2 regions of the Bradyrhizobium sp. AZCC 1610 genome follow, and region 1 is predicted to be linked to the other one. Evidence: predicted binding sites of a transcription regulator. Region 1 holds the regulator's gene; the other holds the start of a gene.
The links. The regulator PhoB, encoded in region 1, activates phosphate uptake and scavenging genes when phosphate is short. The targets are predictions, from matches to a motif close to TGTCATNNANCTGTCAT.
Positions count from the first base shown of each region.

Region 2: phnC (phosphonate ABC transporter ATP-binding protein) is a predicted target of PhoB. The motif match lies at 1,922-1,938, and genes of this name have one in related genera.

Region 1 covers NZ_JAZHRR010000001.1:129,721-133,130, reverse strand. Annotated here, with positions in the region: gene V1279_RS00645 (aspartate aminotransferase family protein) at 1-343, opposite strand, end outside; gene V1279_RS00640 (GcrA family cell cycle regulator) at 849-1,361, shown strand; gene phoB (phosphate regulon transcriptional regulator PhoB) at 1,647-2,351, opposite strand; gene phoU (phosphate signaling complex protein PhoU) at 2,462-3,178, opposite strand; gene pstB (phosphate ABC transporter ATP-binding protein PstB) at 3,203-3,410, opposite strand, start outside.
Region 2 covers NZ_JAZHRR010000001.1:2,191,381-2,194,790, forward strand. Annotated here, with positions in the region: gene V1279_RS10430 (alpha-D-ribose 1-methylphosphonate 5-triphosphate diphosphatase) at 5-1,198, opposite strand; gene V1279_RS10435 (transferase hexapeptide repeat family protein) at 1,195-1,860, opposite strand; gene phnC (phosphonate ABC transporter ATP-binding protein) at 2,050-2,865, shown strand; gene phnD (phosphonate ABC transporter substrate-binding protein) at 2,941-3,410, shown strand, end outside.

The DNA of each region.
Region 1 (3,410 bases):
GATAGCGGCGCACGACCTTGATCACGCCTTCCATCGCCTCGGCGCCGGAATTGCAGAAGAACACCAGGTCGGCAAAGCTCTGCTCGCAGAGCCGCGCGGCAAGCTTCTCGCCATCCGGGCTCTTGAACAGGTTCGACATGTGCCAGAGCTTCGTCGCCTGCTCCTGCAGCGCCGCAACCAGATGCGGATGGCAGTGGCCCAGCGCATTCACCGCAACCCCCGAGGTGAAGTCGAGATAGCGCTCGCCATTGGTGGCGGTCAGCCAACAGCCCTCGCCGCGCTCGAAGCCGAGATCGACCCTGGCAAAGACAGGGAGCAGATGCGACGTGGCGCTATTGGTCATGGCAATCACTGAAGGTTTGAGACCTGCTTTCAAGACCGACCGCGGAGCACACGCGTGCATAGGCGCGAACGCGGCAACGGCCGGTCTTGCGAAAACGAAACGTGCCGCCTCTTAAGGGCGGCACGTGAGAGGTATTCTATGTGGGCGGGGAGCGCTGTCAACACGCCACGAAGCCGCCTTTCCGGCACTGCAAGATAAGGAAATCCGTAAGATTGCGGTGTGGTGGAAAACACGCAGTGCAATGCCTAGATGTCGGAACATGTGGACGCCCAGGCCCGGACTCTTGCGCCAGAGTCACGCCATATTGTAGCCTCTGGGCTGTCGGGTACGACATCTCGTGCGGCAGTTCTGATCCCTAGAGTCCATTTGTGCAAGCGTAGACGTTCCGGCGCGGTTTTCGCGCCCGGCGAGGGCTAAGGGATTCTGACCGCAGGGATTTTTGAGACGAATGACGTCGCCAGTGCTGCCCCTGATTTGGCCGGCGCGATGCGAAGGGAAGAATGCGATGACGGTATTGACCTGGTCCGACGATCGCGTCGAGCAGCTGAAGAAGCTCTGGGAAGCCGGATTATCGGCCAGCCAAATTGCCGCGGAACTCGGAAATGTGACGCGAAACGCCGTGATCGGCAAAGTGCACCGGCTGGGCCTGTCCGGCCGCGCCAAGAGCCCCTCCTCGGCCGCCCCGCGGCAGCGCAAGGCGCGCCCCGCCGCCCAGCAAATGATGCGGGTGTCGCGCCCGGTTTCGCGCGGCAACACCGCGCTCGCCCACGCCTTCGATATGGAGCTGGAGCCCGATCCGGTCGCCTTCGACAATGTGGTGCCGATGAGCCAGCGGCTGTCGCTGCTCGAACTGAACGAGGCGACCTGTCACTGGCCGGTCGGCGATCCCTCGAGCCCGGAATTCTTCTTCTGCGGCGGCAAGGCGCTCGCTGGCCTGCCCTATTGCGCGCACCACTCGCGCATCGCCTATCAGCCCGCCGCCGACCGGCGGCGGCAGCAGCCGAAGCCGACGCGGTAAAGGGACGGTTATCGTAGCCCGGATGGAGCGCAGCGAAATCCGGGACGGTCTTGCGATTGGCTGACATTCCCCGGGCTGCGCTTCGCTGCACCCGGGCTACGAACTAAATCGTTCGTCGTCCCTGCGAACGCAGGGACCCATAACCACAGGTGCTTGTGGTTTGGCTGAGCTGGAGCCCCAGCGTTTTTCAACAATCGAGATTGGTGGTTATGGGTCCCCGCGCCCCGTGCGCAATTGCGCACTAGGCGGGGACGACCATCGAGAGCCCGGACGACGATGGAGCCTTTACGGCTCCACCTTCGCGAACCGATCATCCAGCGCATATCCCGCGCCGCGCACGGTGCGGATCGGGTCCTGCTCGCGGCCCGGATTGAGCAGTTTGCGCAGGCGGCCGATGTGGACGTCAACGGTGCGCTCGTCGATATAGATGTCGCGGCCCCAGACGCTGTCGAGCAATTGCTCGCGGCTGAAGACGCGGCCGGGATGCTCCAGGAAAAATTCCAGCAAGCGATATTCGGTCGGGCCGAGATCGATCTGGCGGCCCGAACGCGCGACGCGGCGTTTCTCGCGATCGAGTTCGATGTCGCCATAGGTCAGCACGGTGGCGAGCCGCTCGGGGCTCGCCCGCCGCAGCAGGCCCTTCACCCGCGCCAGCAGTTCCGGCACCGAGAACGGCTTGACGATGTAATCGTCGGCGCCGGTCGCAAGCCCGCGCACCCGCTCGCTCTCCTCACCGCGCGCCGTGAGCATGATGATAGGCAATTGCTTGGTCTCCGGCCGCGCCCGCAGGCGGCGGCAGAGCTCGATGCCTGACAGCCCCGGCAGCATCCAGTCGAGCACGACGAGATCGGGCACGCGCTCCTTCAGCCGCGTGTCGGCATCGTCGCCGCGGGCGACGGTTTCGACATCATAACCTTCGGCGTCGAGGTTGTAGCGCAACAGCGTGGTCAGCGCTTCCTCGTCCTCGACCACCATAATGCGCGCGCTCATCTTTCTTCAGCCTCTTCTGTTTGACGCGTTTTCTGCGCAGATAAGTCTACGCAATCTGCGTAAACTTGATTGCTATGCGAACCGGTCCCCACTTCGCTTGAAACGCTTTGTCAAGTATTGGGTACGGCCGTGGCAAACGTTGTCATGTCGCCCTTCGGGCGCTGGTCGAGCATCTGCTGTCCCTCGATCATGTAGAACACGGTCTCGGCGATATTGGTGGCGTGGTCGCCGATCCGCTCGATGTTCTTGGCGCAGAACATCAGGTGGATACAGAACGATATGTTGCGCGGATCTTCCATCATATAGGTCAGGAGTTCGCGGAACAGCGAGGTGCAGATGGCGTCGACTTCCTCGTCGCCCTTCCAGACCGCCATCGCCGCCGGCAGATCGTGCGCCGCGTAGGCGTCCAGCACCGACTTGACCTGCGTCAGCACCAGATCGGTCATATGCTCGAGGCCGCGCATCAGCTTTAAGGGCTGGAAGTCGTTTTCGAGCGCCGCGACGCGCTTGCCCATGTTCTTGGCGAGGTCGCCGATCCGCTCCAGATCGGTGGCGACCCGCATGGCGCCGACGATTTCGCGCAGATCGATCGCCATCGGCTGGCGCCGCGCAATGGTCAGCACCGCGCGTTCCTCGATCAGATGCTGCAGACGGTCGATCTCGACATCGTTGGCGACGACGCGCTTGCCGAGCGGGATGTCGCGGCGGACCAGCGCATCGACGGATTCAGTGATCATGCGCTCAGACAGGCCGCCCATCTCGGCGACGAGCCGGGTCAATTCCTGAAGATCGCTGTCGAACGCCTTGGCGGTGTGTTCAGAAGCCATGTGTTATCTCCTCCGGATCTTGCTCTAGCCGAACCGGCCGGTGATGTAGTCCTGGGTACGCCGATCGCTCGGCGAGGTGAATATCTTGTTGGTGTCGTCGAATTCGATCAGCTCGCCGAGATACATGAAGGCGGTCTTGTCGGAGACGCGCGCCGCCTGCTGCATGTTATGGGTGACGATGGCGATGGTGTAGTCTTCCGCCAGCTCCTGGATCAGCTCCTCGATCTTGGCG
Region 2 (3,410 bases), 2.1 Mb from region 1:
CGCCTTACGCGGCTGCAACTGCCTTGCGTGGAGCGATGGACGAACGGACGAGACGGTGTGCCTCGGTCAGATGCACCAGACGCCCCGCAGCAACGACCGCGACGATTCGTGGCCGCAACGGCACCGTGTCATCGACGAGAATGATGTCGGCGCGCTGTCCCGCGGCGAGCAAGCCACGATCGGCGAGGCCGGCGGCGCGCGCCGGCGCCGACGAGATCAATTGCCATGCGGCGGCCAGCGGCAGCACGCCGTCGGCCGTGAGACGAAACGCCGCCAGCAGCGGCGCCGGATAATAATAGTCGGACGCCAGCACCGAACACAGGCCCTTGGCGATCATGTCGGAGGCCCTGGTCCAGCCGGTGTGGCTGCCGCCGCGCACGACATTGGGCGCGCCGAACACGATGAAGTCGGAGGCTTCAGCGGCGTCGCGGGCGGTCTCCTCGTTGACCGGAAATTCGGCGATGGCAACGCCCTGCGCACGAAAGGCCTGCCGCATCGCCGGGCTTTCGTCGTCGTGCGAGAGCATCCGGACGCCCGCGGCGCGCGCTGCCTGTGCCAGCCGGGCGATCGAAGCCGGCACGTCGTCGCTGCGGGTGACCACGCTTTGCACCAGGCGGTCGAATGCCTCGTTGGCGAGCCCCGTGCGCTCGACCATTCGGCTGCGCTTTTGCGGTTTGGCGAGGCTGGCGACGGTCGAGTCCATGTGGTCGTTGAATGCGAACAGGTCGACGCGGCCTTCCGACAGCCAGTCGATGATTTCGCTTTCCGCGTCGAGATTGTAGGTCTCGTGGCGCAAATGGAAGCGGGTGTCGGCGGCGAGCTGCGGCCGCATCTGCTCGATCGCCTCCAGCAACTTCCGTGCATTGTCCGCGCTGCGCAGGCCAGGCTCCCACGACCAGGTCGTGGCGTGATAGACCGTCGTGATGCCGTTGCTGACCGCGTGCCGGTCACTGTCGATTAGCGCCACGTCGATCGGAAAGTCGACGCCGGGGCGCGGCATCATCTGTCGTTCGAAGGCATCGCCATGCAGATCGACTATGCCCGGCAGCACAAGCAAACCGCTGGCATCTATGCCGGGTGAGCCATGGCTGTTGTCCGTACCCACGGCGACGATTTCGCGGCCGGCAATCCGCAACGTGGTTTCGAGGATCTCGTGGCCGAGCAGGGTCCGGCCACCTTCGATGAACAGTTCGGTCACGATGCTGCACTCTGGTTGAAACGCGGTTGGCTCGAGCCGGTGGCGGCTTCGTACTTCTCGAGAAAGCCCTCGACATCGAGCTTGCGGAAATCGGGCAGGGCGCGGCGAAGCATCTCATGGTCCCAGTCCCACCATGCAAGTTCCGCAAGGCGCCCGGCAATGGATTCGGGAAACCGTCGCCTGATCGGCCGGGCCGGGTTGCCTGCAACGATCGTGTAGGCGGGGACGTCCTTGGTCACGATGGCGCCGGCAGCGACCACAGCGCCGGTGCCGACCGAGCGGCCGGGCAGGATGACCGCGCCGTGGCCGATCCAGACGTCATGGCCGATATGGACGCGATGCCCGCGCCGCCATGCAAAGAATTCGGCGTCGTCGCTCTCGCCCGGAAAATAGCTGCTGGCGCGGTAAGTGAAATGCGCCTGCGAGGCGCGGTGCATTGGATGATTGCCCGGGTTGATTCGCGTCATCGCCGCGATCGAACAGAATTTCCCTGTTGTCGTGTAGGTGATCTGCGAGTCGTTCACGACGTAGGAATAATCCGCCATCGTGACCTCGAGCAGGATGGTCCGGGCGCCGACCTCAGTGTAAGCGCCAAGCTGGCAGTCGTGCACCGACGCAGTGGGATCGACGGCCGGTTCAGTGGAAAGCATCTTGCCGGCCATCGGTAGCGTCCATCAGCAATCGAGGAAGATCATCGGCGTCTGCCCGTCTTCGATGCGCTTGATGACAGGATCATGACGGTCACGTGACGTCCACGGCTGTGGACGAACGCCGCACCGCAGCACTCGTGTCACACAACTGTAAGATCGAGCCGTTAGCGATGCTCCACGACCGGAACTCTGGAGCAGTGCATGCTGGTGGTAGAAGGTTTGACGTGCCGGTTCGGCACCAAAGCCGCAGTGGACAACGCGTCATTCTCGATCGCGCCCGGCAGCTTCGTCGGCGTGATCGGCCGCTCCGGCGCCGGCAAGTCGACGCTGCTTCGGATGATCAACCGCCTCGCTGAACCTTCCGAAGGGCGCATCCTGTTCGAAGGCGTCGACGTGACCGCGCTGCGCGGCAAGGATTTGCGGCAGTGGCGTGCAAGGTCGGCGATGATCTTTCAGCAGTTCAATCTGGTGGGAAGGCTCGACGTGCTGACCAATGTGCTGATGGGGCGGCTTTCAACAGTGCCGACATGGCGGTCGCTGGCGCAGCTCTGGCCCGAAGAGGACAAGGCAATTGCGATGTCGGCGCTCGAGCAATTCGACATGGCCTCGATTGCGGCGCAGCGCGCCGACCAGCTCTCGGGCGGCCAGCAGCAGCGCGTCGCGATTGCGCGTGCGCTGGTTCAGCAGCCTGCAATGATACTTGCCGACGAGCCGATCGCCTCGCTCGATCCCCGCAACACCCGGATCGTGATGGATGCGCTGCTGAGGATCAACAAGCACTTCGGGATCACGGTGGTCTGCAATCTTCATTCGCTGGATCTGGCGCGCAGCTACTGCGACCGCCTGATCGGCATGGCTTCGGGGCGAATCGTATTCGACGGCGCGCCCGCGGCGTTGACCGATCGCATTGCGCGCGAACTCTACGATCTCGAGGCAGATGAGGTGATGGGCGTTGCGCCTGAGCATGTGCCGGCCAGCGCGGCGATTCCTGTTCTCGGCACGGTTGCCGCAGCCTGAGTGCTGCGTCTGTAAATCAAGAGTGGCGCGGGACTGAAATCCCGCAAGCTTCATCACTGCGAAACAGGAGACGTCATGATAGATCGTCGTATGATTTTCGCCGCTGCGGCGGCGTTGGCATTCTCAGCCTCGGCTGCCACGGCTCAGGACTGGAAGGCAAAATATCCTGAATTGGTGTTCGCAAAAGTTCCCGATGAGAATGCCTCGGGCACCACCGATAGGTGGACACCTCTGACGCAGTATCTGTCGCGCGAACTCGGCACAAAAGTCACGCTGCGAATCGCCAACGATTATGCCGCGGTTATCGAAGGTCAGCGGTCAGGCAACATCCATATAGCGATGTTCGGTCCGTCGGCTTACGCGCGCGCTTACATCATCGGTGCGAAGGTTGAGCCGTTCGCGATCGAAGTGAATGGGGACGGAACCAAGGGCTATTATTCGGTTCTCTATGTCAAAAGCGATTCGAGCTACAAGGACATCAAGGACCTGAAGGGGAAGAATCTCTGCCTTGTCGATCCCAATTCAACGTCAGGCAACAACGTGCC